DNA from 2 places in the Streptomyces sp. NPDC001381 genome. Region 1 is predicted to be linked to the other one. Evidence: predicted binding sites of a transcription regulator. Region 1 holds the regulator's gene; the other holds the start of a gene.
The links. The regulator HspR, encoded in region 1, represses chaperone genes until heat shock. The targets are predictions, from matches to a motif close to TTGAGNNNNNNNNNCTCAA.
Positions count from the first base shown of each region.

Region 1 (14,484 bases):
GGCCGGGACCGGCTGGCCCAGTTTGAAGTAGCGGACGAACTGACCGATGGCGCGTGCGAGCAGCGCAACGCCGACCACGGTCAGGACCAGCGACACGATGATCGCGGCGAGTTGCATGAGGGGGCTCCTCGGGCCTGCGAGGGGTCTTCGGGAAACGACTTCGGGAAACGGCTTCCCGAGATTACTAAGCGGTAACTTATGCAGTCCGTCTGAGACTACCCCTATCCTGCGCCGCACTGTAGCGGGCGGCGGGGTGATCTGGATCGCTGAGGGTCACCTCAGAGTCTGACCGTGTTATTCGTACCAAATTGGTACATTTGTGACTAATTTATATCCGTGCTCTACGGGATCGCCTCCGCCGCCACCGCCCTTCTCCTCACCGCCGTTCTCGCCGCCCTGCTGCGGGTGCCCGCCCTGCGTCTGGGGCTGGTCGAACGGCGGCAGCGACAGCGGCGGGTGCCGCTGTCCGGGGGGCTCGCCGTCGTCCTCGTCACCTGCCTCGTCGCGGTCGCCGGGAACTGGTGGGGCATCGCCCCGCTCGGCGAGGACGCCGGCACGCTGCTCGTCGCGGCGGGCGCCGTCGCGGGGCTCGGGCTGGTGGCGGACCTGTGGCGGCTCACCTCCCGGCTGCTGGTCCTCGGTACCGCGGTGGCGGCCGCCTTCGTCGTGCCGTACGGGGACACCGGGGCGGTGGCCGGGGTGGCCGCCGTCGGGTGGATCACCTTCGTGGCGCTGGCGTTCCGGTCCCTCGACCACGCGGACGGGGTGGCGGGCACGGTCGGTGTCGTCACGGCGTTCGGGGCGGCCGGGTGTGCCGCCGTGGAGGTGATGGACGGGCCGGCCGTGCTGCTGAGCGTCCTCGCCGCCGCGCTGACCGGCTTCCTGATGCACAACTGGCCCCCCGCGCGCGTCGCGCTCGGCGCGTGCGGCTCGCTCTTCGCCGGTTTCCTGCTGGCCGCCGTCGCGGTCACCGTGCGCGCGGGCAGCGACGCGGCCGAGGGGGCGGGCGTCCTGTTCGCCCTCACGGCGGTGGTGGTCGCCGACGCCGTCCTCGTCGCCGTGGCGCGGCGACTGGCCGGGCGGCCGCTGCTGCGCGGCGGCCCCGACCACCTCGCGCACCGGCTGCGACGGCTCGGGCTCACCCCGCAGGGGGTGGCGGTGCTGGCCGGTGTGGCCGCCTTCTCCGGGGTACTCGTCGGGACGCTCGCCCAGGCCGGCCGGGTGGGCGCGCAGGCGGGATGGTGGGCGGCGGGCGCGGTGCTGGTCGTCGTCCTCGGACTGCTGCGGGTGCCGGTGTACGGCCCGCCACGCGCGCGTGCCGCGCACGGTGCCGCACCCGCGCGTGCCGGCCGCCGCGACGCCCGTCCGGCCGGCCGTCCCGACGCCCGTCCCGATGCCCGTCCGGACGCCCGCCCCGGTCGTCGGCAGGGTGGCCGCCAGGTGGCCGGCGGGGCGGCGGTGTACGGCCCCCGGCGTCAACCCGAGTCCGAGGACGGGCCCCCTGAATCGGGTGATCGTCCAGTCGGCCGGGATGCGTCTTCCCAGGTCAACGGCTCCTTGCGTGTAAGGAACGGATAAGAGTTGAGTCCCCCTGGCTCAGGTCTGTTGACCCAGCGGCGGGGCTCGTGCACACTTGAGTCCGTTCCACTCAAGTCAGCTGGAGGAAGATCACCATGGCACGTGCGGTCGGCATCGACCTGGGCACGACTAACTCCGTCGTCAGCGTTCTGGAGGGCGGCGAGCCCACCGTCATCACCAACGCCGAGGGTGCCAGGACCACGCCGTCCGTCGTCGCCTTCGCCAAGAACGGCGAGGTGCTGGTCGGCGAGGTCGCCAAGCGCCAGGCGGTCACGAACGTGGACCGGACCATCCGTTCCGTCAAGCGCCACATGGGCACCGACTGGAAGATCGGGCTGGACGGGAAGGACTTCAACCCGCAGCAGATCTCCGCGTTCATCCTGCAGAAGCTGAAGCGGGACGCCGAGGCCTACCTGGGCGAGAAGGTGACCGACGCGGTCATCACCGTCCCCGCCTACTTCAACGACTCCGAGCGCCAGGCGACGAAGGAGGCCGGCGAGATCGCCGGTCTGAACGTCCTTCGCATCGTCAACGAGCCCACCGCGGCCGCGCTCGCCTACGGCCTCGACAAGGACGACCAGACGATCCTCGTCTTCGACCTCGGTGGCGGCACCTTCGACGTGTCCCTGCTGGAGATCGGTGACGGCGTCGTCGAGGTGAAGGCCACCAACGGTGACAACCACCTCGGTGGTGACGACTGGGACCAGCGCGTCGTCGACTACCTGGTGAAGCAGTTCCAGGCCGGCCACGGCGTGGACCTCTCCAAGGACAAGATGGCGCTCCAGCGCCTGCGCGAGGCCGCCGAGAAGGCGAAGATCGAGCTGTCCTCGTCCACCGAGACCTCGATCAACCTGCCGTACATCACGGCGTCCGCCGAGGGCCCGCTGCACCTGGACGAGAAGCTCACCCGCGCCCAGTTCCAGCAGCTGACCGCGGACCTTCTGGAGCGCTGCAAGACGCCGTTCCACAACGTCATCAAGGACGCCGGCATCAACCTCTCCGAGATCGACCACGTCGTTCTCGTCGGCGGTTCGACCCGTATGCCCGCCGTCGCCGAGCTCGTCAAGGAGCTGACCGGCGGCAAGGACGCCAACAAGGGTGTGAACCCGGACGAGGTCGTCGCCATCGGCGCCTCGCTCCAGGCCGGTGTCCTCAAGGGTGAGGTCAAGGACGTCCTGCTCCTCGACGTGACCCCGCTGTCCCTCGGCATCGAGACCAAGGGCGGCATCATGACCAAGCTCATCGAGCGCAACACCACGATCCCGACCAAGCGGTCCGAGATCTTCACGACGGCCGAGGACAACCAGCCGTCGGTGCAGATCCAGGTCTACCAGGGCGAGCGCGAGATCGCGGCGTACAACAAGAAGCTCGGCATGTTCGAGCTGACCGGTCTGCCGCCGGCCCCGCGTGGCGTCCCGCAGATCGAGGTCTCCTTCGACATCGACGCCAACGGCATCATGCACGTGACCGCGAAGGACCTCGGCACGGGCAAGGAGCAGAAGATGACCGTCACCGGCGGCTCCTCGCTGCCGAAGGACGAGGTCGACCGCATGCGCCAGGAGGCCGAGCAGTACGCGGACGAGGACCACCGCCGCCGCGAGGCCGCCGAGGCCCGCAACCAGGGCGAGCAGCTCGTCTACCAGACCGAGAAGTTCCTCAAGGACAACGAGGACAAGGTCCCCGGCGAGATCAAGACCGAGGTCGAGTCCGCCGTCGCCGAGCTGAAGGAGAAGCTCAAGGGCGAGGACACCGCCGAGATCCGTACCGCCACCGAGAAGGTCGCGGCCGTCTCGCAGAAGCTCGGCCAGGCCATGTACGCCGACGCCCAGTCCGCGCAGGCCACCGCCGGCGGCGCGGGTGACGCCCCGAAGGCCGACGACGACGTCGTGGACGCCGAGATCGTGGACGACGAGCGCAAGGACGGTGCCGCGTGACGGAGGAGACCCCGGGCTTCGAGGAGAAGCCCGACGTCCCCTCCGGCGCCACCCCTGACGACGCCGAGCCGAAGGCCGCCTCCCCCTCCTCGGGGGAGGGGGCGGCCCCGGCCGGGGACGCGAACCAGACAGCGGGTCTGGTGGCCCAGCTGGACCAGGTGCGCACCGCCCTCGGCGAGCGCACCGCGGATCTCCAGCGCCTCCAGGCCGAGTACCAGAACTACCGCCGCCGGGTCGAGCGCGACCGGATCGCGGTCAAGGAGATCGCCATCGCGAACCTCCTGACCGAACTCCTGCCCGTGCTCGACGACATCGGCCGCGCCCGCGAGCACGGCGAGCTCGTCGGCGGCTTCAAGTCCGTCGCCGAGTCGCTGGAGACCGTGGCGGCCAAGATGGGTCTGCAGCAGTTCGGCAAGGAGGGCGAGCCCTTCGACCCGACGATCCACGAGGCCCTGATGCACTCGTACGCGCCCGACGTCACCGAGACGACGTGCGTGGCGATTCTGCAGCCCGGGTACCGGATCGGCGAGCGCACCATCCGCCCCGCGCGGGTGGCCGTCGCCGAGCCCCAGCCCGGGGCCCAGACGGTGAAGGCCGAGTCCTCGGACGCGGCCCCGGCCGAGACGGCGGACGACAAGGAGAGCGGTGGCCCGGACGAGGGCTGAGCTTGAACCGATGAGAGAGGAGGGACGTCGAGGATGAGCACCAAGGACTTCATCGAGAAGGACTTCTACAAGGTCCTCGGCGTCCCCAAGGACGCCACCGAGGCCGAGATCAAGAAGGCGTACCGGAAGCTCGCCCGCGAGTTCCACCCGGACGCCAACAAGGGCAACGCCAAGGCGGAGGAGCGCTTCAAGGAGATCTCCGAGGCGAACGACGTCCTCGGCGACCCCAAGAAGCGCAAGGAGTACGACGAAGCACGCGCCCTCTTCGGCAACGGCGGCTTCCGCCCCGGGCCGGGCGCCGGCGGCTCCTTCAACTTCGACCTGGGCGACCTCTTCGGCGGCGGCGCCCAGGGCGGAAGCCCGGGCGGCTTCGGCGGCGGCATCGGGGACGTCTTCGGGGGCCTGTTCAACCGCGGCGGCACGGGTACCTCCCGTACCCAGCCCCGGCGCGGCCAGGACATCGACACCGAGGTCACCCTGACCTTCACGGAGGCGATCGAGGGCGCGACGGTCCCGCTGCGCATGTCCTCGCAGTCCCCGTGCAAGGCGTGCTCCGGCACCGGCGACAAGAACGGCACGCCGCGCGTGTGCCCGACCTGTGTCGGCACCGGCCAGGTCGCGCGGGGTTCGGGCGGAGGCTTCTCCCTCACCGACCCCTGCCCGGACTGCAAGGGACGCGGACTGATCGCCGAGCACCCCTGCCTGGAGTGCAAGGGCAGCGGCCGCGCCAAGTCGTCCAGGACCATGCAGGTCCGCATCCCCGCCGGGGTGACGGACGGGCAGCGCATCCGGCTGCGCGGCAAGGGCGCCCCGGGCGAGCGCGGCGGCCCCGCGGGCGACCTCTACGTCGTCGTCCACGTCGGGAGCCACCCGGTCTTCGGCCGCAAGGACGACAACCTGACGGTGACGGTGCCCGTGACGTTCGCCGAGGCGGCCCTGGGCGGCGAGATCAGGGTCCCCACCCTCGGGGGCCCGTCCCTGACCCTGAAGCTGCCGCCCGGCACCCCCAACGGCCGCACCATGCGGGCGCGGGGCAAGGGCGCGGTCCGCAAGGACGGCACCCGCGGCGACCTGCTGGTCACCGTCGAGGTGAGTGTCCCGAAGGACGTGACGGGGAAGGCTCGTGACGCGCTCGAGGCGTATCGCGAGGCGACCGCGGGCGAGGACCCGCGGGCTGAGCTGTTCGAGGCCGCGAAGGGAGCTTGAGAGTGATGGACGGCCGTCGGCGTAATCCGTATGAGCTGACCGAGGAGACCCCGGTCTACGTCATCTCGGTGGCGGCCCAGCTCTCCGGCCTGCATCCGCAGACGCTGCGCCAGTACGACCGCCTGGGCCTGGTCTCCCCCGACCGCACCGCCGGCCGGGGCCGCCGCTACTCGGCCCGCGACATCGAACTGCTGCGCACCGTCCAGCAGTTGTCGCAGGACGAGGGCATCAACCTGGCCGGCATCAAGCGCATCATCGAACTGGAGAACCAGGTCGCCGCCCTCCAGTCCAGGGTCGCGGAGCTCCAGGACGCCCTGGAGGGCGCGGCGGCGGCGATGCAGCAGCGCGAGGCGGCGGTCCACGCCTCCTACCGCCGGGACCTGGTCCCGTACCAGGAGGTCCAGCAGACCAGCGCGCTGGTGGTGTGGCGGCCGAAGAAGCCGAAGGACTGACCGACGGCACACGCGTGAAGGGGCCCGGAGGATCACCTGATCCCCCGGGCCCCTCGTCGTACCGTCAGGAGGACGGCGGTACGGCCACGCTCACCAGGACCGGCAGGGAGGTCGTGCCGTCCTCGCGCACCCCGACGACCTGGTACCACAGGGATGTTCCGGTCGGGGCGTTCTCGTCGTGGAGCGGCTCGTGGTCCGAGTCCGGAAGGGCGTCGAAGGTGGCGGTCAGCGGGTTCCAGCGGGCGGCTCGGAACCGCTCGTACTCCTCCGTGCCCGCGGGCGACCAGCCGCTCACCTGCACACTGCCGGAGCTGGAGAGCGGCGCGGAGGCGGCGTGCGTGGCCCCTGCGGGGGTCTCCACCGTGGGCCGCAGATCGTGCTCCGTGACGTCGGCCGTGGTGCCGGCGCCGACGTTCTCGGCGAAGTCGACCGGCCGGACGACGTAGCAGAGGTTCTCACCGTCCGCGACGTCGACGTCCTGGTAAGTGGTCGCGGTCACGGCCGTGTAGCCGAGCTTCTCGGTGTCCGTGCAGGCGCCGTCGACGGTCGTGCCGCGCCACACGGTGTACCGGTACAGGTCGGCGTCGGCCACCTGCGACCAGCTCACGGTGGTGCCCCAGTCCTCGGCGGCGGCGGTCACGGTCGCCGGAGCCGCGGGCGCCTGACCGTCGGTGCCGGCGGTGGCCGTCACCTCGCCGCTGCGCAGGCCTTCGTCGCCGCTGCTGTCGAAGCCGCTGACCGTGTACCGATAGGCGGTGCGGGCGACCGCCGACCAGTCGGTGCACAGCAACTGGTCGCTGCCGTCGGCGAGTTCGCGCTCGTACCACCCGCACCGGTCGGTCACCTCGGTCCAGTCGGTGCTCGTGCCCTCGGCGCGGTAGACGCGGAAGCCCGTGTAGGAGCCGCCGGACTTCCAGTCGGCGTCCCAGGTCACGGTGACCGCGCTGGCCCGCGGGAACGCCTGGCCGATCGTGGGGGCGGCCACCAGACGGCGGGCGGTCCTCGCCGCGGTGTAGGCGGTGACCCGGCCGCTCGCGTCGACCGCGGCGACGTGGTACGTGTTCCTGGTGGAGCGGGTCACCCCGGTGTCGTTCAACGAGGTGGCGGTGGTCTGCCAGCTCTTGCCGGGGTCGCCGGAGTAGCGGGCCACCCGGTAGCTGACCGCCCCGGGCACCGCGTCCCAGCCCACGGCGATCCCGGTGTCCGTGCCGGTCACGGTGAAGCCGGTCGGCGTGGTGACGGCGAGGCTGGTCACGGAGGCGGTCGCGGTGTCGGCCGAGTGGTTGCCGGCCTTGTCGAACGCCCGGAGCAGGTACTCGTACGTCTCCCCGGTGGCGGGCGGAGTGTCCGTGTACGAGGTGACGGTGGTCCCCGGGCTGCTCAGGATCTGCCAGCCGGTCGTGCCGGCCACCCGCCGGTAGACCCGGTATCTCGCCAGGTCCATCTCGGCGTTCTTCCGCCAGCTCAGTTTCGCCTGCTGGGTGGCGTCGGTGTAGGTGGCGGCGAAGCCGGCCGGGGCGAGCGGCTCGACCTTGTCCACGGTCGCGTCGGTGCGGGGGGCGTAGCCGACCTTCACCTTGGCGGCGCCGGTCCAGTTGACGTAGTCGACGCGCAGGGTGTGCCTGCCCCCGGGCATCGTCACGTTCAGGCTCTTCGAGCGTGAACCCGTCGTGTCGGACCACAGGTTGATCTTCCGGATGCCGTCCAGGTGGACACGGACGCCGTCCGTGCCGGAGGCGGTGAGGGTGAAGGGGCCGCCGGAGCCGAAGTCGCGGGTGACGGTCCAGCGGACGCCGAAGCCGTCCTTCGGGAGGCCGGAGGCGGGGGCGCCGCTCCAGCTCTGGTCGATCGCGCTGTCGCAGTCGGTCTTCTTCGGGGTGCCCTTGAACGTGGTGTTCGCGAAGAGCTGCCGCTTGTACCCGGGGGAGGTGCAGGTGGTGGCGGCGGAGGCGGGCACGGCGACGGCTGTGAGCAGGCCGCCGACGGAGGCGAGCACCACCGCGGTCGCGGCGGCCGCGGTGGTGCGTCTGGTGGGGATCATGAGCTCCTCGGTCGTGATGTCGTCGGCCGGGAAAGGTCTGACGACGATCACGACCGGTGGGGGCGGCGCGGGTTTGTGCGGGTCTTCCTGTGAATCAGCGGGCCGCCGCTGAACGACCGGCCGGGGCGGGGGCTGACGGGCCCGGCGGGGGCTGAGGGGCCCGCCGCCGTCCGCTACGGCGCGGTGACCGTCCAGTCGTCCGCCGGCAGGGACTCGGAACCGTCCTCGGCCACCGCCGTGACCCAGTAGAAGGAGGTGGTCCCGCGCGGCACGCCGGTGTCGAAGTACTCCAGGGCCCCGCTGGGGAGCTCGGCGATCGTCTCGTAGGCGGAGGTCTGCGGGTTCCAGCGGTGGACGCGGTAGCCGCCGGCCTGTTCCGGAGCCGAGTCGGCGAGCCCGTGCCAGGTCAGCCGGTTGCCCTCGTCGCCCTCGGCCGCCTCGGCCGTGAGCCCCAGCGGCGACCCCTCGGGCGTGGCCACGCCGGGCGTCATGTCGAGCTCGGTGGCGACGACGATCTGTGCCTCGCCGGTCGATGCGAACGACGAGTTCGTGGCGTGGTCGAGGGCGTCGACGATGAAGCAGGTCTCCTCGCCGTCGGGGAGGGTGGTGTAGGCGTAGGAGGTGGTGCCGGCGGGCACGGAGTAGCCCGGGTACAGGGAGCAGACCTGTTCGTCCCCCTCGTCGCCCCAGAGCACACCGCGGCGGACGGTGTAACTCTCCAGGTCCGCGGTCGGGTTGGGGTCCCAGCGCACCTCGAAGCCGTACGCGGTGGGAGTGACCGTCACCCCGGTGACGGCGGACGGCGGGGTGACGTCCCGGAGCGTGCCGACCACGGCGCCGGACTGCGCGGACTCGTTGCCCGCCGCGTCCAGTGCGGTGACGCGGTAGTAGTGGCTGGTGCCCTGCACGGCGGTGGAGTCCAGGTACGAGGTTCGGTCGGTGGTGCCGATCCGGGTGTAGGCGCCGCTCGGGCTCGCCGCCCGGTACACGCGGTACGACGTGGCCCCCGCGACCTCGCCCCAGGCGACCCGGAGCCCTTCCGGTTCGCTCGCGGTGGGACGCTGGACGGGCGCGGCGGGCGCGGTCCGGTCGACCGTGGTGACGGTCCTGGCGGCGGTGCCCGCCGACTCGTTCCCGGCCGTGTCGTAGGCGCGCAGTTCGTAGAGGTAGGCCGCGCCGTTCACCGGGAGCGTGGTGTCGGTGTACGCGGTGGAGGCGGTGGAGACCAGCCGGGTCCAGGTGGAGCCGTCGGCGGGGCGCCGGTAGACCCGGTAGCCGGCGAGGTCCATCTCCTTGTTCTTCGCCCAGCCGAGCCTGGCCTGACCGGTCGTGGGGTCGTAGGCGACCGCGAGGCCCGTCGGCGTGAGCGGTCCGGTCCTGTCGACCGTCGCCGAGGTGCGGGGCGCGTAGGTGAACTTGACGTTGGCGCCGCCGGTCCAGTTCACGTAGTCCACGCGGAGGGTGTGACTGCCCTTGGGGATCGTGAGGTCGAGGGTCCTGGAGACGGTCGAGGAGACGTTCTTCCAGACGTCGATCCTGCGGACGTCGTCGAGGTAGACGCGGACGCCGTCCTGGGCCGACACCGCGAAGGTGAAGGGGCCGCCGGAGCCGAAGTCCCGTGTCACCGTCCAGCGGACGCCGAAGGCGTTCGTGGGCAGACCGGAGGCGGGGGCCTTCGTGCCCCAGCTCTCGCTGATCGTCGCGTCGCAGTCCGTCTTCTTCGGGGTGCCCGAAAAGGTGGTGTTCGCGAAGAATTGACGCTTGTACACCGGGGAGGTGCAGTTCGTCGCGGCCGAGGCGGGCGCGGCGGTGGCGGCGGTGAGGAGACCGCCGGTCGTGGCGAGCACGACGACCGTCGCGAGTCTGGCTGGCTTCATTCGATCCTCTGGTCGGGAAGGGCGGACGCGTTCGACAAAAGCCCGTCGTGATCACGACTCGCGAGGACCGGTGGTGGTTGTAGGGCTCTTTGCCCGTTCGTGACGCCGGCTTTGAGGAGAGCCCGTAAAGAGTGTTCCGTACCCTCTTCGCTCCGTCTCCATGCGTCTTCACCCGCTGAGCGGAGGGTGATGTTGCTACTTCGTTAAGTAGTTTTGCTTGACTGGGGCGGCCGCCGCCGCGTTGTCTTTTCAGACACCTGGGTCAGCATGAAGCACCCATGTCCGGATCGCACCGAACGCACCTGAAGTGAGCCCCTCCATGCGTCGTATCGCCATAGCCGTGGTCGCCTCCACGATGTCCCTCTCGCTCGCGGGATGCGGGATGCTGGGGGCCTCGGAGGGCAGCAGCGACGCGACACCGACCCGGACCGACGACATCACCATCGGTGTGCTGATGCCGGAGGCGACGAACACCCGGTACGCGGAGTTCGACTACCCGATCATCAAGGCGAAGGTCGCCTCCCTGACGAACGGCAAGGGCAAGACCGAGTACGCCAACGCCGAGAACAGCGTGACGAAGCAGAACACCCAGATGCAGAAGATGATCGACCAGAAGGTCGACTGCATCCTGCTCGACGCGGTGGACTCCCACAAGATCGCGTCCATGGTGAAGAAGGCCAAGGAGGCGGGCATCCCGGTCATCGCCTACGACCGTCTCGCCGAGGGACCGATCGACGCCTACGTCTCCTTCGACAACGAACTCGTCGGCGAGGTGCAGGGCCGTTCCATCACCGAGGCGCTCGGCACCGCCGACACCGCCGACGAAATCGTCATGATCAACGGCTCGCCCACCGACCCGAACGCCGCCCAGTTCAAGCAGGGGGCGATGAACGAGCTCAGCGGCCGGGTGACGATCGCCGCGACCTACGACACCGACGGCTGGAAGCCGGAGATCGCCCAGGCCCACATGACCCAGGCGATCCAGAAGATCGGCAAGAGCAACATCGCCGCCGTCTACTCCGCCAACGACGCCATGGCCGGCGGCATCATCAAGGCCTTCGAGGCCGCGGGCGTCAGCGACAGCGACCTGCCCCCCATCACCGGCCAGGACGCCGAGCTGGCGGCCGTGCAGCGGATCGTCAGCGGCGAGCAGTACATGACCGTCTACAAGCCGTACGCGGGCGAGGCAGAGGCCGCCGCGGAGGCCGCCGTCGCCAAGGTCCAGGGCCGCGAGCTGCAGTTCGAGGCCCTCACCCGCGACAAGATCGACAGCCCCACGAACAAGGACATCCCGGCCAAGCTGGTGACCGTGGTCGCGCTGACCCGGAGCAACATCAAGAAGACCGTCGTCGCGGACGGCATCTACAAGGTGTCCGACATCTGCACCGCCGCCTACAAGCAGGCCTGCAACACCATCGGCCTGAAGTAGACCCTCACGCCACCCGGGTGAACTCGGCCGTCACCTCCGGCGGGCCGCCGGCCACGCCCCGGTAGACGCCCTTGTGCGGGGTGACGTGGCCGATGTCCTGGCAGACCCCGGCGCCCCGCTCCCTGGTCTCGGTGGCCGGGGTGTTCACGCCGGTGGCGCCGGGCAGGCAGGACACCCGGTCGGCGACCAGGGAGGAGCCGGCCACCGCCGTCTCGTGCGGGTCCAGGCCCTCCGCGGCCTTCCTCGCCCTCAGCACGAGGCAGGCCTCCAGGGCCCTGACTCTCTGCGCGACGCCGCGTTGTACGAGCTCCCACTCGACGGCGTCGAGGATCGTGGGCACGAGGTCCATCGGCCAGGGCCGCTCCTCGCCCGCGAAGGCGTCCCGGCGGTTTCCGGGAGCGCACACGCCCTTCGGGTGAGTTCCCGGGTCCGGCCGAACTCCCCCGTCGCCCGGCCGGACCGTCCCGGGTGCGGAGCACCCGGGGGGAAGTGGAATCAACCATGCCTGCCTCTTCGCACGCGCACCACCATCAGCTTGTTGCAGTGCGGGGGGCGGAGGCCGGGAGAAACCCGGTTATATGAGTGGTTTTCCGCTGCCCTGGCCGGGGGAGCCGTGTTGCGGAGCCGGTCCGACCCGCGCATAGTTGCGCTGCGGAGCGGCGACAAGAGGGGCGTCAAGCGGGGGTGGGATGGGCGATGGCCGGGCACGGGACGGAGGAGCATCCTCACGGTGCTGACCGACTGTGCGAGGCCGGGGATCGCGTGTATTCCCGGGCCGTACGGCGGGGGCGTGTGCCGCGCCGTGACGCCGAGCCGGTTCCGTGCCTGCTGGAGCTGGCCCTGCTGCACCCCGACCCCGACGACATGGACTGGCTGGTGCCGACCTCCCCGCAGGAGGTCATGACCCGGCTGCTGCGCGGCCTCCACGACGAGGTGAGCGCGAGCGAGCGGCGGATGGGCTCGGCGGTCGCCGCCTTCGAGTGGTACGCCGGGCTGGGCGGACCCGCACCGGGCGGGCCGGCCGGGGAGGGCGCGGCGATCCGGGTCCTGGACGGCGCCTCCCGTATCCAGGCGGCCCTGGACCAGGCGACCGAGGCGTGCACGACCGAGGTCCTGACGGTGCAGCCGGGCGGCATCCGGCGCGAGCACGAACTGTCGGAGGGCCTGCACCGGGCGCTGGAGCTGCGCGGCCGGGGCGTGCGGATGCGCGACCTGTACAACCATGTGGCGCGGCACGGCCAGGGCCTGCTGAACTACCTGGAGCTGATGGGCGACGCGGTGGAGGCGCGCACCCTGGACGAGGTCATCGACCGGCTGATCCTCTTCGACCGCACGGTGGCCTTCATCCCGGCGAACACCGACCGCACGATGGCGCTGGAGCTGCGCCACCCCGCGCTGATCGCCTACCTGGTCACGGTCTTCGAGCGGCTGTGGCGGCTCGGCATCCCGCTCACCGCCCCGCTCCCCGACCCGCGCATCGAGGGCATCTCCCATCGTGAGCAGTCCATCGCCGCGCTGCTGGCGGAGGGCCACCAGGACGCGGTGATCGCCGAGCGGCTCGGCATCAGCGTCCGCACCTGCCGCGCCCACATCGCCCGGCTGTCGGAGACGCTGGGCGCGGCGAGCCGCACCCAGCTGGGGGTGCGGATCGCCCAGGTGGGGCTGGACGGGCCGGTGGACGCGAGCGAGCTCAGCGTGCCGGTGCCGGGCGCGGTGCCGGATCCTGCTCCGGGGCCGCTTCCCGGTGCCGCTGTGCCGGGTGCGGCGGTTCCGGGTGCTCTTCCTGGTCGAGGATCCCCGACCGGCCGATGAGGTAGCCGAGCTGGGCGCGGCTCTCGCTGCCGAGGGTGGCGGCGAGTTTGGCGATGTGGACGCGGGCGGTGCGGATGTTCATGCCGAGCCGCGCGGCGATCACGGCGTCGGTGTGGCCCTCGACGAGGAGGGTGGCGATGGCCCGCTGACGGGGGGTGACGCCGTTGAGGGAGGGCCGTTGGACGGCCTCGGGGTACATGGGGGTGGCCAGCCGCCAGAAGCGGTCGAAGGCGGTGGCCAGATAGGTGACCAGGGCCGGGTGGCGGACTTCGAGGGCGAGGGAGCCGTCCTCGTCGGCGGGGAGGAAGGCGACCGTGCGGTCGACGATGATGAGGCGGTCGGTGACCTCGTCCAGGCCGCGGGCCTCGGCGTCGCCGTTCAGCTGCTCGTAGTGGCCGATGATGCTCTGGATGTGCCGGGTGGTGTGCTGGTAGAGCGTGCGGATACGGCAGCCCCGGTCGAGCACCGCCTGGTCGCGCTGGAGGGCGATCGCCTCGGCGGTGGCGGCGCGTTCGCCGTCGAGGCCGCTCCGGGGCTGGATGCACAGCAGTTCCCGGCGCATCTCGTCCATGGCTTCGGTGATGGCCTGGTTGATCCGTTCGGTGCCGCTGAGGACGCGCAGGGCGGCGGACTCCCGGGGGGCGGTGCGGCTGCCGGTGAGGCGCATGAGGGGTTCGAAGAGCGCGGTCAGCCGCTCCTCGCGGCGCCGTTCGTCGGCGATCCGGGCCGCGGTGGTGTTCAGCTGGCGGTGCAGGGCGACGGCGGGGGCGACGGGCTCGAGCCGGTCCAGGTCGTCGACGGCCGGGTGGAGGAGGCCGAGTTCGAGCAGACAGGGGGCGGGACCGGCGTCGGCGGCCGCGAGGTGGCCCTCGCGCAGGGCACGTTCGTAGAGCAGTGTGCCCTCGGCGCAGAGTTCTGCCACCCCGTGGTGGGGGTGCGGCGGCGCGTTCACGGCGGGTCCCTTTCCTGGTCGAGGATTCCTGAGCGTGCGATGAGGTAGCCGAGCTGGGCGCGGCTCTCGCTGCCGAGGGTGGCGGCGAGTTTGGCGATGTGGACGCGGGCGGTGCGGATGTTCATGCCGAGCCGGTCGGCGATCACGGCGTCGGTGAGGCCCTCCACGAGGAGGGTGGCGATGGCCCGTTGACGGGGTGTCACGCCGTTCAGGGTGGGCTGGCGGACGGCCTCGGGGTGCATGGGGGTGGCGAGGTGCCAGAGGCGTTCGAAGGTGGTGGCGAAGTACTCGATCAGCGCGGGGTGACGCACCTCCAGGGCGAGGGTGCGCTCCTTGTTGGCGGGGAGGAAGGCGACCGTGCGGTCGATGACGATGAGACGGTCGGTGACCTCGTCGAGGGTGCGGGCCTGGGCGTCGCCGCGGAGCTGCTCGTAACGGGCCAGGACGCTCGGGTCGTGGCGCGTGGTGTGGTGGTAGAGGGTGCGGATGCGGCCGCCGCGGTCCAGGAAGGCCTGGTCACGGGCCATGGCCTGGTCGT
Region 1 covers NZ_JBIAWO010000004.1:609,417-623,900, forward strand. The annotation lists gene ACFY2L_RS21395 ((Fe-S)-binding protein) at 1-117, opposite strand, end outside; gene ACFY2L_RS21400 (MraY family glycosyltransferase) at 337-1,578, shown strand; gene dnaK (molecular chaperone DnaK) at 1,674-3,512, shown strand; gene grpE (nucleotide exchange factor GrpE) at 3,509-4,177, shown strand; gene dnaJ (molecular chaperone DnaJ) at 4,211-5,383, shown strand; gene ACFY2L_RS21420 (heat shock protein transcriptional repressor HspR) at 5,389-5,835, shown strand; gene ACFY2L_RS21425 (PA14 domain-containing protein) at 5,900-7,876, opposite strand; gene ACFY2L_RS21430 (fibronectin type III domain-containing protein) at 8,050-9,753, opposite strand; gene ACFY2L_RS21435 (substrate-binding domain-containing protein) at 10,073-11,182, shown strand; gene ACFY2L_RS21440 (hypothetical protein) at 11,187-11,588, opposite strand; gene ACFY2L_RS21445 (LuxR C-terminal-related transcriptional regulator) at 11,879-12,994, shown strand; partial or broken gene ACFY2L_RS21450 (LuxR C-terminal-related transcriptional regulator) at 12,960-13,946, opposite strand; gene ACFY2L_RS21455 (LuxR C-terminal-related transcriptional regulator) at 13,943-14,484, opposite strand, start outside.

Region 2 (14,484 bases), on a different contig from region 1:
CTGGACGGCGCGCACAGCGGGGTGTTGGCGTGCGCGCGCTCGAAGGTGACGCCGTCGCGGCCCAGCCAGTCGAGGGTCTGCCGCAGCGCCCAGTCGGTGCCCTTGGGCTGGTCGTCGGTGAGGACGAAGAGGATGTTCGGACGGCGGTCGGAACGGGCGCGCGGGCCGGCGGTGGGCGTGGGGGAGGGGGAGGGCGCCGGGGTCGCGCTTCTGCGCACGGCCGGGGCGGGGGTGGCCGCGGCCCGGGCCGACACGTCGCCGGCGGAGCGGCTCTCGCGTACATCCAGGGTGGCGGTGACCGCCGCGGCCGCGATCGCGGTGGCTCCGGCGACGAGGGTGCGGCGCCTCGGCCGGCGCGCGTCGCCCGTCTCGGAAGTGTCGTTCATGTCGTCCCCCTGGCCCCGTTGTGCCCGTGTTCCGGGTGGCTTGCTCACTGTGAACCGGCTGGCAGTGTGCGTGAGTTGCCTGTGAATTCTGTTGCGGGGATGCGGCGGAGGCCTTGCGAGGGTATGGCGGCCCGGCGGGCGGTTCAGTCTTCGTGGCGGACGGTGCCGTCCTCGCGCAGGGTCGGGTGGATCTTCGTCGGGCCGTACTCGTCGACGTCCGACGGACGGGGCGGCTCGGGGCCGTCGGGGCCCATACGGACCATGCGCTCGACGCGGCAGACCCGGAACAGCCGGTCCTCCACCCTCGCCTCGTCGGCCCGGCCGGCCGCCCGGAACTCCTCGGCGGCGCGTGCGTAACGGGCCTTCTTCCGGGCGTCGTAGCGGTACAGCATCGCCCAGACCCGGGACATCCCGTCGTAGAGCGCGCGGCGCGCGTCGTGCGGGGTCGGGTGCAGGGAACCGCACGGCGTCCAGCCGGTGTCGCCGCGCTCGGCCACCGCGAAGCCGACGGGCAGCCGCACCACGTCCGGATGCGTGGCGACCGCCCGCGCGGAGTCCGCGAGCACGTCGGCGGGGAAGCGGGTGTCCGTGTACACGAAGTCGCGCAGCCCCAGGCGCAGGGCGCCCGCCATCGGGCCCTCGTCCCGGCCGGCATCCAGGGCGAAGCCCACGTCCGGGGACGGGACGACGGCCCGCTCCTCCCACAGCCCGGACACGGGCTCCGGATCGGTGGGCCGGGGCGGCTCCAGGCCGTCGTCGCCGGTCCGGGCGAACTCGTCCCCGCGTACGACGCGGTAGCGCACCCCCAGCGCCTCCACCTCGTCGGCCGGGGCGTGCTCCAGCACCGACACCGCCGCGAGCAGCGCGCGCCGAGCGGCCGGGTCGTCGGTGCCGTCCTTCGCCGTGAACCACAGGTGCGAGTTCAGCCCGTCCCTGGCCTGCTGGGGCATGCCGTCCACCACCGGCTTCAGCACCCGCCAGCGCGGGTCGGCGCCCGCGGGGTCCCGGACGGCGACACCGAAGACGGGCCCGCGCAGGGCGATGTGCGGGTAGCGCCGGGTGGCCTCCACGGCGTCCGCCTCCATCACCCAGGCGACGGGGTCGTCCCGGAGCACCAACTCCGCGTGCAGCGCGTCGAGTCGTCGCTTCCAGTCATCGGTCATACGCGCATTGTGGTCGCGGGGCGCAACCACTTCGGCCCGAATGCCGGAACTGAAAGACCCCCAAAAGGAAAGCCAGGAGCGAAGCAGGCGCACACCGCCCCGAACCCCCTTCGAACGCGCCCCCGAGCGCCCCACCCCCGCACCCGCCTCCCGACCGGCCGCGAACACCCCCGCCCCGCGCCCCGGCCGCTCACCCCGCCCCGGGCACCCCGCCCGGCCTGCACCGGCTGTCGCTGCCCCGGGCGCTCCGCCCGGTTTCCCGGGCCACGCCGGGACCTGGAACGCCTCCGTCCCGTGCCCCGGCCGTTCATCCCGCCCCGAGTGCCCCACCCTGCCTGCTCCCGCAGTGGCCGCCCCGATTGCTTCGGGGTCGGCCTGTTCGGGAGGCTGTCGCCCCGAGTGTTCCAGCCCGTAGACATCCTCGCTCGGGAGATCAGGCTCGCGCGTCCCCACTCCTCGCCCGAGTCGTCCCAGCCGCTCGCTCGGGCCGTCCGGCCGCCCTTCAGTGCCTGGCCCCGGACACCCGACCCGCGCCCCGGCCCGGGATGGCGACCGAGTGTTCCGCCCCGGCCCGCCTCCGTCCCGCGCCGGGAGTCCGGTGCCGCTCCGCTCACCTGCCCCGGGCTGCCCGCACCTGTCTTCCCCGGCGGCTCCCCGAGCCGCGCCCGCCCCCGTTGCGCCCGCCGCCTCTCAGTCCTCCGCCCCCATGAACCGCGCGCTCGTCAGAGGGGCCTCCGCCCGCCAGCCCAGGGACTCGTACAGGGTGCGTCCCTCCGGTGTGGCGCCCAGGATGCCGGTGCGGGCGCCCTGGGCGACGGCCGCTCGGTGCAGGGTGCGCATGACGAGGGTGCCGAGGCCGCGGCGGCGGTGGGCGGGGGACGTCTCGATCTGGTCGACGACCGCCGTCGCGCCGGTCGGTGCGATCTGCCCGCGCGCGGCCAGGGAGCCGTCCGGCGCGACGATCATCGTGCGGGTCACGCCACCGATCGACCAGGTGCGCTGCCGGTGGCCGGCCGGGAGAGGGCCCGGCGGGGTGTCCGTCAGCGTGGCGGTCATCAGGTGGCCCGGCTCGGGGTCGATCCACCAGCGCGCCCCCAGCCGGCCGCCGACGACCGCGGGGTCGGCGAACACCTTCATCCAGACCCCCGCGCCGGTCACGGCCCCGGCCACCTTCCGCACGGTCGCCTCCTCGACGGCGTCGTTCGTCGCGCCGAGGACGTGCCGGGTGACGTGATGCGTTCCCGTTCCCACGTCGACGGTCCAGCCCCACGGCTCGGTCACGGGCGGCGCCGCCCCGCGCGAGACGACCCAGCCGTCCACCCAAGCCTCGACGAAACGGTTCATTTCCACCTCTTGGTAATGGATGGGATAGCATCTCGGTTATTACAGAGGACCGTAAGCGACCCCACGCTTCCCGGCCGTCGTGATCGCCCACAGCGAACGGGCGGCGGTGCGGGGAACATTCCAAGGCTCATGTGCATTGAGTCGGCAAAGCTCAACTTGACTGCCGAAGGGGAGATCATGGCATCGACGTCCGCATCGCTCACCCTGCCCGTACTGCCGCTCGACGACGAGGTCGTGCTCCCCGGCATGGTGGTTCCGCTGGACCTCAACGACACCGACGTACGCGCCGCGGTGGAGGCCGCCCAGGCCGCCGCCCGCTCGGAGCCGGGGAAGCCGAAGGTGCTCCTCGTGCCCCGCATCGACGGGGCGTACGCGGGCACGGGTGTGCTGGGCACCGTCGAGCAGGTCGGCCGGCTGGCCGACGGCGACCCGGGCGCGCTGATCCGCGGCCGCGGCCGCGTGCGGATCGGCGCCGGCACCACCGGCCCCGGCGCCGCCCTGTGGGTCGAGGCCACGACGATCGACCAGAGCGTGCCCGAGCCCCTGCCCGGTCACGTCGCCGAGCTGGTCAAGGAGTACAAGGCGCTCGCCACCGCCTGGCTGCGCAAGCGCGGCGCCTGGCAGGTCGTCGACCGCGTCCAGGCCATCGACGACGTCTCCGCGCTCGCCGACAACTCCGGCTACTCGCCGTTCCTCACCACCGAGCAGAAGGTGGAGCTCCTGGAGACCACCGACCCGGTGGCCCGCCTGAAGCTCGCCACCCAGCAACTGCGCGACCACCTCGCCGAGCAGGAGGTCGCCGAGACCATCGCCAAGGACGTCCAGGAAGGCGTCGACAAGCAGCAGCGCGAGTTCCTGTTGCGCCGCCAGCTCGAAGCCGTCCGCAAGGAACTGCGCGAGCTCAACGGCGAGCAGGAGGGCGAGGAGTCCGACGACTACCGCGCCCGCGTCGAGGCCGCCGACCTGCCCGGGAAGGTCCGCGAGGCCGCCCTCAAGGAGGTCGACAAGCTGGAGCGGTCCAGCGACCAGTCGCCCGAGGGCTCATGGATCCGCACCTGGCTGGACACCGTCCTCGAACTGCCGTGGAACGAACGGACCGAGGACCGGTACGACATCCAGGGCGCCAAGGCCGTCCTCGACGCCGAGCACGCGGGCCTGGAGGACGTGAAGGAGCGCATCACCGAGTACCTGGCCGTGCGCAAGCGCCGCAGCGAGCGTGGCCTCGGTGTCGTCGGCGGCCGGCGCGGCGGTGCCGTCCTGGCGCTCGTCGGCCCGCCCGGCGTCGGCAAGACCAGCCTCGGCGAGTCCGTCGCGCACGCCATGGGCCGCAAGTTCGTCCGCGTCGCCCTCGGCGGCGTCCGCGACGAGGCCGAGATCCGCGGTCACCGCCGTACGTACGTCGGCGCGCTGCCCGGCCGGATCGTCCGCGCCATCAAGGAGGCCGGGTCCATGAACCCGGTGGTCCTGCTGGACGAGATCGACAAGGTGGGCTCCGACTTCCGGGGCGACCCGGCGGCCGCCCTGCTGGAGGTCCTCGACCCCGCGCAGAACCACACCTTCCGGGACCACTACCTGGAGGTGGAGCTGGACCTGTCGGACGTGGTCTTCCTGGCCACCGCCAACGTCCTGGAGGCCATCCCGGAGGCCCTGCTCGACCGTATGGAGCTGGTCCGCCTCGACGGCTACACCGAGGACGAGAAGGTCGTCATCGCCCGCGACCACCTGCTCCCGCGCCAGCTGGAGCGGGCGGGCCTGGCCGAGGACGAGGTCGTCCTCGACGAGAGCGCCCTGCGCAAGCTGGCCGGCGAGTACACCCGCGAGGCGGGCGTGCGCACCCTGGAGCGGACCGTCGCCCGGCTGCTGCGCAAGGTCGCCGCCCAGCACGAACTGGGCGAACGGGAGCTGCCCTTCACCATCACGGACGCCGACCTGCGCGCGCTGATCGGCCGGCCGCACCACGTGCCCGAGTCCGCCCAGGACCCGGCCGAGCGCCGCACGGCCGTGCCCGGCGTGGCGACGGGACTCGCGGTCACCGGCGCGGGCGGTGACGTCCTCTACGTCGAGGCCTCCCTGGCCGACCCGGAGACGGGCGCGGCGGGCCTGACCCTGACCGGTCAGCTCGGGGACGTGATGAAGGAGTCGGCGCAGATCGCGCTGAGCTTCCTGCGGTCGCACGGCGCCGAGCTGGAGCTGCCCGTCGGCGACCTCAAGGACCGGGGTGTGCACATCCACTTCCCGGCGGGCGCGGTCCCCAAGGACGGCCCGAGCGCCGGCATCACGATGACGACGGCCCTCGCGTCCCTGCTCTCAGGGCGGCTGGTCCGCACGGACGTGGCGATGACCGGCGAGGTCTCCCTGACCGGACGGGTCCTGCCGATCGGCGGCGTCAAGCAGAAGCTGCTCGCCGCCCACCGCGCGGGAGTGAAGACGGTCGTCATCCCCAAGCGCAACGAACCCGACCTGGACGACGTCCCGGCGGAGGTCCTGGACAAGCTCGACGTCCACGCCGTCACCGACGTCCGCCAGGTCCTGGAACTGGCGCTCGCGCCCGCCGCGAACGGCGCGACGCCGGAGGTTCCGGTCGCGGCGTGACGGACGTGACCGGATGAAGGCGAGGCCCGGGTTCTTCGTGAGGGAGATCCGGGCCTTCGCCGTCCCCCGGACGGCCCATGGAAGGCTACGCCCGTAGACACGCAGGTGGGGGTGTTCCCGGGAACCGCCATCGGTCCGTGCCTGCGAAATACTTGAAGAGCCGCGGCCATGACGGGAACCGGCGGAAACAGGAGTGTGCTGACGTGCACGAGGAAGCGAACGGCGACGCGTCGCCGCGCGGGGTGGACCAGGACGACCGGGAGTTCCTCTCCCTGGAGCGGGAGCTCACCGTGCTGTTCCGCCGCGCCCGCGCCAACCAGGGCGAGATGGCCCGCGAAGTCCACCCCGACCTGGAGTCCGCCGCGTACGGCCTCCTCGTCCGGCTGGAGGAGTGCGGCCGCCAGCGCGCCACCGAGCTGGCCGCCTACATCGGCGTCGGCAAGGCCACCATGTCCCGCCAGCTGCGCGCCCTGGAGCAGCTCGGTCTGATCGCCCGCGAACCCGACCCGGCGGACGGCCGCGCCTGGCTGGTCGACCTCACGGAGGAGGGCCGCAGCCGGGTGAGCAGGGTCCGCGAGGCCCGCCGCGAGCGGTACGTCAGCCACTTCTCGCACTGGGACCGGCGGGAGGTCGCGGAGCTGGCCCGCCTGCTCCACCAGCTGAACCGGGGCATGGAGAAATAGCCGACGGCCTCCCCCCTGCCCTGGCCAGCGCCCCGCCGGCCGGACCGTGCGACCGGAAGCAGCGCGACGACCGGGACCGGGACGCGGGAGAGCATCCCGGCGCCCCGCGTCCGGGCCGGGAGGAGCAGCCCGACGACCGGGACGCCCGTGGACCGGCGCTTCCGTCTACCGGCGCGTGGGAGAGCATCCCGGCGCCCCGTGTCCGGGCCTGGGGGAGCAGCCCGACGGCTGGGACGCCCGTGGACCGGCGCTTCCGTCTACCGGCGCGTGGGAAGGCAGCCGGTCGGCCCGCATCCGGGTCTGGAGAAGCCGCCGGTACGACCTGAATCGGCGCGTGGAAGAGCAGGCCGACGGCCGGGACCGGCGCGTGGGGAGAGCAGCCCGGCGCCCCACATCCGGGCCGGGGGAGCGGCTCGACGCCCGGGACGCCCGCGGACCGGCACCACCTCGCACCGGGCGCGGGGGAGAGCAGCCGAGGGTCGGAAGCGGGCAGGGAGAAGGGGACCGAGGGTCGGAAGCGGGCGCGGAGAAGGGGACCGAGGGTCGGAAGCGGGCAGGGAGAAGGGGATCGAGGGCTGGAACCGGGGCGCCATGAAGCAGGCGGCGGCTTCATGGCTCCACGAGCACCACCGTCGCGTCGTCGTGCGTCTTCGCGCGCCCCAGGAACAGCCGCTCGGCGCCGTCCGCCCGCTCCAGCTCCCGTACGCGGTCCACCAGCGCCCGCGCCCCCTTCCCCCGCACGAGGGTGAACAGGTCCGCCCAGTCACCCTCGCGGAAGGTCTCCGCCCAGCGGGCCGCCCCGTCCGACAGGGCGGCCAGGGCGCCGGCCGCGGCGCGCGGCACGCTTCCGGTCACCGCCCGCCCGGCCACGGCAGGGTCCGCGGCGGCCGTGAAGAAGCCGCCCTCCCGGTTGCGCAGCGTGCCGTCGACGAACTCCGCGCTCCTGAGCAGCTCGCGCGGCAGCCGGGCCAGCCGGTCGTCGAGGACCGGGGTGACCCCGCCGTCGGGGGAGGCCAGCAACAGCGTCGCGTCGGACAGCACCAGGTACTCCACTGACTCGGGTGACCAGCGCGCGAGGGCCACCGTCGCCTGCGGGGTACGCGGGTGAGAAAGGTCACAGGTTGCCGCGTGCGCCTCGGCGGTACGCGCAATCCCGAGGGAGAGGGCCTCGGCCAGCGGAACATCCGGGAGCGAAACGGTCAGTTCGGTCAGGGCTCCACCCAGCCGTGCCGTGAACCAGGGGACCGAATGCAGACAGCCCGCGCCACCCGGCGGCGGAGTCACTCCGTCCAGGACGACGAGCGAACCGCCCTGTCCGCAGGCGGAAAGTCCGACGCTCGCGAAGTCCTCGTTGGGGCGGGCCGGATCGCCGGGCTCCGACACAAGTTCCGTACGCATTCGGCCAGTCTGCACGACCCCTTCACACCCTCCCCGAAAGGCTTGCATCGCTCCCCGAACGGGCCTGGCACCGCAGGTCAGACGCCTGTTTTGGGAGGTAATGCTGGGGTCGGGGAAGGTGTGGCGGCGAATCCTGCCAAAGCGCGCCGCCCACGTCCAACCGGCCTGCCGCGCAAGGGCACTGCACACGCCAGCGGAACTTGCCCGCCAACTCCCCTCCGATGTTCACTCCTTCGGGTGGCGGGGTCGGCGATGCACGGCCCCCGCCCACCGGCACTGGGAGGGTCGGGGACCGAACCGGACGTACGCGCCAGTTGACGGAGCGTCATATCCGGCCCATGGGTACACGAGTCAGGAATGCGAGCACCGGTGCAGAAGACGCGGCCTCGGCGCACAGGCAGGCAGACGGCCTCCGAGGGGGGCGCGGAGCGCACCCCTGTCGGCAAGGGCCGTCCCACCCACGTACGCAACCGGCTGATCGTCGCCGTGGCCGTGGTGGCCGCCGCCATCGCCGGCGCGGGCGCCCCCGCCGTCCTCACCGCCTCCGGGCAGTTGAAGGACTCCCAGGACCTGGTCACCCTGGCCGAGCAGACCCAGGACGCCCTCGTTCTCGCCCAGGCCCTCGCGGACGAGCGCGACGAGGTCACCACGTACGTCGCGGCCGGCCGCCCCAGGTCCAAGGCGCCCTCCGCCGACAGCAGCGCCCGGGTGGACCGGCAGGCGCGCGAGCTGGAGCAGACGGAGATCTCCGCCTCGCTGCGCGCGGCCCTCGACTCCCTGGTGTCCGTGCGCCAGTCGGCGCTCACCGGCAAGAGCACGGCCCTGGCGGCGCACGAGGCGTACTCCGAGGTGATCACCGCGCTGCACGGCCTCGCCGACCGGCTCGCGGAGGACATGCCGCCCCGCGCGGGCTCCGGCGCCTACGCCCTCGCCGAACTCGACACCGCCGTACAGCAGGCCTCCGCCGCTCGCGGACTGCTGCTCGCCGCGCTGAACGTGCCGACGACGAGCCAGTCCGTCATCGACCCCACCACCGGCATCGCGACGACCGAGAAGGTCTCCTCCGAGGCCGACAGCAAGGTGCGCGACGCGCTCACCGCCGCCGCCCAGCAGGCCCGGGTGCGCTCCGACGCCGCCCTCGCCGACTTCCGCGAGGGCGCCCCCGAGGACGCGGTGGACTCCTACGACTCCACGGTCACCGGCGGCCAGGTCGACACCGCCGAGAAGTACCTCACCGACCTCACCGACCAGCCCGCGCTGGACGACGACGAACTCGGCACCAGCACCAAGAAGCTGGACGCCGCGCTCTCCGCCCGCGTCGACCTGATGCGCGGCGTCGAGTCCTCGTTCTACGACCACCGCACCAAGGACCTCGCCCAGCTCCGCGACGACGACGTCACCGCGCTGGAGATCCGCGTCGCCCTGATCGGCGCCCTGATGCTGCTGGCGGTCGTCGTCAGCACCGGCATGGCCCGCAGCCTCACCTTCCCGCTGTCCGTGCTGCGCCGCGGCTCGGCCCGGCTCGCCGAGTCCGAGAACCCCGCCGCGGAGGAGCCGGTCGCGTTCACCGGGCGCAACGACGAGTTCGCCCAGGTCGTCCGCTCGGTCAACGCCCTGCACGGGCACGCCGTCGCCCTCCACGAGCGCGTCGCCACCCTGGAGTCCGACCGCAAGCACCTCGTCGGACAGCGCCAGAAGATGGCCGACGCCCGCGAGGAGCTGCGCGCCGAACTCGCCGACTCCGCGGCCCAGCTGGAGCGGCTGCGCGGTGCCATCGGCGGCACCTTCGTCAACCTCGCCCTGCGCACCCTCGGCCTCGTCGAACGGCAGCTCGCCGTCATCGAGAGCCTGGAGGAGCGCGAGCACGACCCCGACCGGCTGTCGACCCTCTTCAAGCTCGACCACTTCGCCACCGTCATGCGCCGCCACAGCGAGAACCTCCTCGTCCTGGCCGGCACCGAGCACGTCCAGCAGCACGCGGGCCCGATCCCGCTGGTGGACGTCGTCCGGGCGGCGGTCAGCGAGATCGAGCGCTACGAGCGGGTCCGCATCGCCGCGCTGCCCCCGCACGCGCACGTGGCGGGCTTCGCCGCCGACGACCTGAGTCACCTGCTGGCCGAACTCATGGAGAACGCCACCGCGTTCTCCCCGCCGGACCTGCCCGTGGAGATCTCCGGCTGGCTGCTGGAGAACGGCGAGGTCATGCTCTCCGTCCAGGACGAGGGCATCGGCATGGACGGGGAGCGGCTCACCCGCCTCAACTCCCGCCTCGCCGAGTTCGACCCGGAGACGCCGTACGACCAGGAGGGCGAGGACGGTCTCGGCCTCGGGCTGTACGTCGTGGCCCGGCTCGCCCACCGCCACGGGGTGCGGGTGCAGTTGCGCGAGCAGAAGCAGGGCGGGACGGCGGCCGTCGTCGTCCTGCCGACCGCGCTGCTGGCCGCCGCGCCGGCCGCCGCCGTCCCCTCGGCCGCCCCGGCGTCGTCCGCCACCCAGGTCTTCTCCCTGCCGGGCGCGGACGCGGAGGCCAACTCCAACGTGCTGCCCGGCCGTTCCCAGGGCGCCGAGGACCCGCTGGTCGCACTGGCCGAGAAGGCCGTGGACCAGGCCGAGCGCGAACCGGCGGCGGAGTCCGCGCCCGAGCCCCTGACCGGCGCCGACCCCGCAACCGCCGCTCCGGCCACCGACGTTCCCGCCACCGCCGCTCCGGCGGGCGCCGATCCCGTCACCGAGACTCCCGCCACGGCCGCTCCGGTCACCGACGGTCCCACCCCCGCCACTCCGGCCCCCGAGAGGCAGGCGCCCCGGACCCCGGCCCCCGAGACCCCGGCCGAGACGACCATGGAGCTCCTGCTGCCGATCCCGCAGGGGGAGGCGGACGGCGAGCACGACACCGCGCCCGGACCCGACGGCGCCGACGACCACGGCGCGGAACACAGCCGGGTACCGGACGCCCCGGAAGAACTCGTCGCCGACGAAGAGCTCGTCACGGACAAGGGCCTGCCCAAGCGCACCCCCAAGATCACCACACCCGCACCCGCCCCGCGCCAGCGGACGGGCTCGGTCGACGCCGAGGCCCTCCGCCGCCGCCTGGGCGGCTTCCGCCGGGGGGCGGAGGCGGGCTACCGCGAGGTGGAAGCGGAGATCGCCGAGAAGACGGGCCAGAACAAGGTCCCGTCACCTCAAGAAGCACACGCACATGCCGAAGAAGACACGGGGGGCACAGTCGAGGAGGCAAGCAGTTGACCGCGCCCAGTACCTTCGGACTGAGCAGTGAAGCCCGTAACCTGCACTGGCTGTTGACCAACCTCGTGGAGGAAGTGCCCGGGATCCAGTCCGTCGCGGTCGTCTCCTCCGACGGCCTGCTCCTGCTCTCCTCCGACCCCGGCCGCAACGACGCCGCGCGGCAGTCCAGGGGAGACAAACCCACCGGCCCGCGCGGCTCCTCCGCCGACCTCGCCACCATCGTCTCCGGCATCGGCAGCCTCACCATCGGCGCCGCCAAGCTCATGGACTCCGGCGGGGTGAAGCACACCATGATCGCCATGGAGCAGGGCAGCCTCTTCGTGATGTCGATCAGCGACGGCTCGCTGCTCGGCGTCCACGGCTCCGCCGACTGCGACATGAGCGTGGTGGCCTACCACATGGCCCTCTTCGTGGGCCGCGCCGGCCATGTCCTGACCCCCGAACTGCGCAGCGAGCTAAGGCAGTCCCTGGAGTCGGCGGGGAGCGGCCGATGAGCACCGGCCCGGGCAACAGGAAGCTCCCCGTCCGCGGCGGCGACCGCAAGCCGGCCCGCGTCCGCCCCTACTCGCTCACCGGCGGCCGGACCCGCTTCGGCCACGTCCTGCTGGTGGAGACCTTCGTGGCGGCCCTGGAGGCGCCCGAAGAGCGCAAGGAACTGACGAACGGCTCACTCAAGTCCACGGTCATGCCGGAGCTTCGGGCCATCGTCGAACTGTGCCGCCGTATGCGCACGGTGGCCGAGATCGCCGCGCTGCTGAGGATGCCGCTCGGCGTGGTCCGGGTGCTGCTCAGCGACCTCGCGGACCAGGGAAAGATCCGTGTGTACGGCACCGGTACCGCTCACGGTACGGGCCGTCCCGACCGCGCTCTGCTGGAAAGGGTGCTGAGTGGACTCCGTCGTCTCTGACGCCTCCTCCTTTGGCGTCGCCCCGCTCGTCGAACCCGACGAGACCCTGCAGCCCTGGCAGACGGACCGCACCCGTGCCCCCATCGCCACGAAGATCGTGGTGGCGGGCGGCTTCGGCGTCGGCAAGACCACCCTCGTCGGCACCGTCTCGGAGATCGAGCCCCTCCAGACCGAGGCGCTGATGACCGAGGCCAGCGCCGGCACCGACGACCTGACCGGGACGCCCGAGAAGACCACCACCACGGTGGCCATGGACTACGGCCGCATCACGCTCGACGACGACCTGGTGCTCTACCTGTTCGGCACGCCGGGCCAGCAGCGGTTCTGGTTCATGTGGGACGACCTGGTGCGCGGCGCGATCGGCGCGGTCGTCCTCGCCGACACCCGCCGTCTGAAGGACTCCTTCCCCGCGCTGGACTACTTCGAGAGCTGCGGACTGCCGTACGTCGTCGCGGTGAACCACTTCGACGGCAGCGAGCTGTTCGAACCGGAGGACGTGCGGGAGGCGCTGACGATCCCGGCGCACATACCTGTCATGATCATGGATGCGCGGCGCCGGATCTCGGTGATCGAGACCCTCCTGGCCCTGGTGGGCCACGCGCTGGACGAAACCCCCGAGTAGGAGACGTTCCCCGCATGCGGAAGATACTCGTCGTCGGAGCCGGCCAGTCCGGTCTCCAGCTCGCCCTCGGCCTCCAGTCGCACGGGTACGAGGTCACCCTGATGTCGAACCGGACGGCGGACGAGATCCGCTCCGGCCGGGTCATGTCGACGCAGTGCATGTTCCACACGGCCCTGCAGCACGAGCGCGACCTCCAGCTGAACTTCTGGGAGTCCCAGGCCCCGAAGATCGCCGGACTCGGCGTCTCGGTCGCGGCGCCCGGCTCGCACGACCCGGGCCCGACCCAGCGCGCGATCGACTGGGTGGGCCGGCTGGACGGGTTCGCCCAGTCCGTGGACCAGCGGGTGAAGATGGCCGGCTGGATGGAGATCTTCGCCCAGCGCGGCGGTCAGCTCGTCATCCACGGCGCGGCCGTCTCCGACCTCGACTACTTCTCCCGCGCCTACGACCTCGTCCTGGTCTCGGCGGGCAAGGGCGAACTGGTGTCCATGTTCGCCCGGGACCCCGAGCGCTCCCCCTACGCCGAGCCGCAGCGTGCCCTCGCCGTCTCCTACGTCCACGGCGTGGGCCCCCGCCCCGAGCACCCGGACATGGAAGCGGTCCGCTGCAACCTGGTCCCCGGCGTCGGCGAGCTGTTCATCATGCCGACGTTCACCCTCTCGGGGCGTGCCGACATCCTCTTCTGGGAGGGCGTACCCGGCGGCCCGCTCGACGTGTTCAACGGCGTCAAGGACCCCGCGGAGCACCTCTCCCTGACCCTCGAACTCATGGAGAAGTTCACGCCCTGGGAGTACGCGCGGGCGACGAAGGTCGAGCTCACGGACGCGGGCGGCACACTGGCCGGCCGCTACGCGCCCACCGTCCGCAACCCCGTCGGCCGGCTCCCCGGCGGCGGCCTGGTCCTCGGCGTCGCGGACGTCGTCGTCGCCAACGACCCGATCACCGGCCAGGGCTCCAACTCCGCGTCCAAGTGCGCGGCGGCGTACCTCGCGTCGATCCTCGAGCACGGCGAGAAGGAGTTCGACGAGGAGTGGATGCAGGCCACCTTCGACCGGTACTGGGACACCGCCCAGCACGTCACCAAGTGGACCAACGCCATGCTGGCCCCGCCGCCGGAGCACATCGTCAACCTCCTGGGCGCAGCCGGCCAGCTCCAGCCGGTGGCCGATCGTTTCGCCAACGCCTTCAACGACCCGGCCGACTTCGAGAACTTCTTCTACGAGCCGGAGAAGACGGCGGCGTACCTGGCCTCGGTCACCGGAGCCTGAGAGCCCTTTGACCTGGGCTCCGGCCGTCGTCGTCTGTCGTTGTCGGTCAGCGTCGGCCGCCCTCGCACGGCCCACAGACGGCCCCGGAGACAGCCTCTCCGGGGCCGCTGGTGTTCTTGGCGTTGAGTCTGGTTGCCCGACGGCGGACACCTTCGGCCGGCCAAACCTCAGCCGACGACAGCCAGCCACGATGGCGGGTGCGCCGACCGAGGTACGCACGCGTATGCCTCGCCGCACCCCCACCGACCCCAGCCACGCTGCAATGCCGTCGACCAGAGCAAGTCACGACGGCCGGTCCGTGACCACGGTGTCGCAGCCCTCAGCTTGGGAAGCTGCGGGCATTTGGCGCGGGTAGGGCTGCTGAACTGGGCGTTTGCCTGACACCAGATCTCATTGCCCTTGATCGCTTTCACCGTGGTTCCCCGCGGTTCCCCGCTCTATCTGGTGCGCTTGTGGTGCGTCGGTCGTGTCCTGGCCTGGCGCCGTCGATTCGCTGGCTCCGCTGTGCAGGTTGGCGCGGAGACGCGCCTTGGCTGATTCGAGCCGCGGACGGTACTCGGGCATGAAGATCTCGCAAGGCATTGGTGGAAGTAACACAAGCTGGCCTTGCTGGGGCTGCCAGTGCCGTCCTCAACCCGGGGCCGCACTAGTGGTGCCCGGCAGCCCGGTGCGGAGAGCGTGCGGGAGGGCAGAATGACGTTCACAAGTCGCGAGCGAAGGAGCGTTGCGAAGTGAGGCCGGGAAAGCGGCAGGAGCTGGCCGAGGACACGGGTGAGGCGCATGCTGTGGACGGGGCACTCGCGAACAGCGGCGTCCTGAAGATCGCCGGGGATCTGGTCCTGGGGCAGGGCCGCCCCGTCTTGTCCTCGGGCTAT
Region 2 covers NZ_JBIAWO010000003.1:177,198-191,681, reverse strand. The annotation lists gene ACFY2L_RS14445 (sulfatase) at 1-386, opposite strand, end outside; gene ACFY2L_RS14440 (DUF5954 family protein) at 530-1,549, opposite strand; gene ACFY2L_RS14435 (GNAT family N-acetyltransferase) at 2,240-2,893, opposite strand; gene lon (endopeptidase La) at 3,071-5,485, shown strand; gene ACFY2L_RS14425 (MarR family winged helix-turn-helix transcriptional regulator) at 5,689-6,168, shown strand; gene ACFY2L_RS14420 (hypothetical protein) at 6,778-7,566, opposite strand; gene ACFY2L_RS14415 (nitrate- and nitrite sensing domain-containing protein) at 7,924-10,812, shown strand; gene ACFY2L_RS14410 (roadblock/LC7 domain-containing protein) at 10,809-11,306, shown strand; gene ACFY2L_RS14405 (DUF742 domain-containing protein) at 11,303-11,719, shown strand; gene ACFY2L_RS14400 (ATP/GTP-binding protein) at 11,700-12,341, shown strand; gene ACFY2L_RS14395 (styrene monooxygenase/indole monooxygenase family protein) at 12,356-13,609, shown strand; gene ACFY2L_RS14390 (hypothetical protein) at 14,341-14,484, shown strand, end outside.
Region 2: a site for HspR is predicted at 3,030-3,048, ahead of lon (endopeptidase La). Genes of this name have one in related genera too.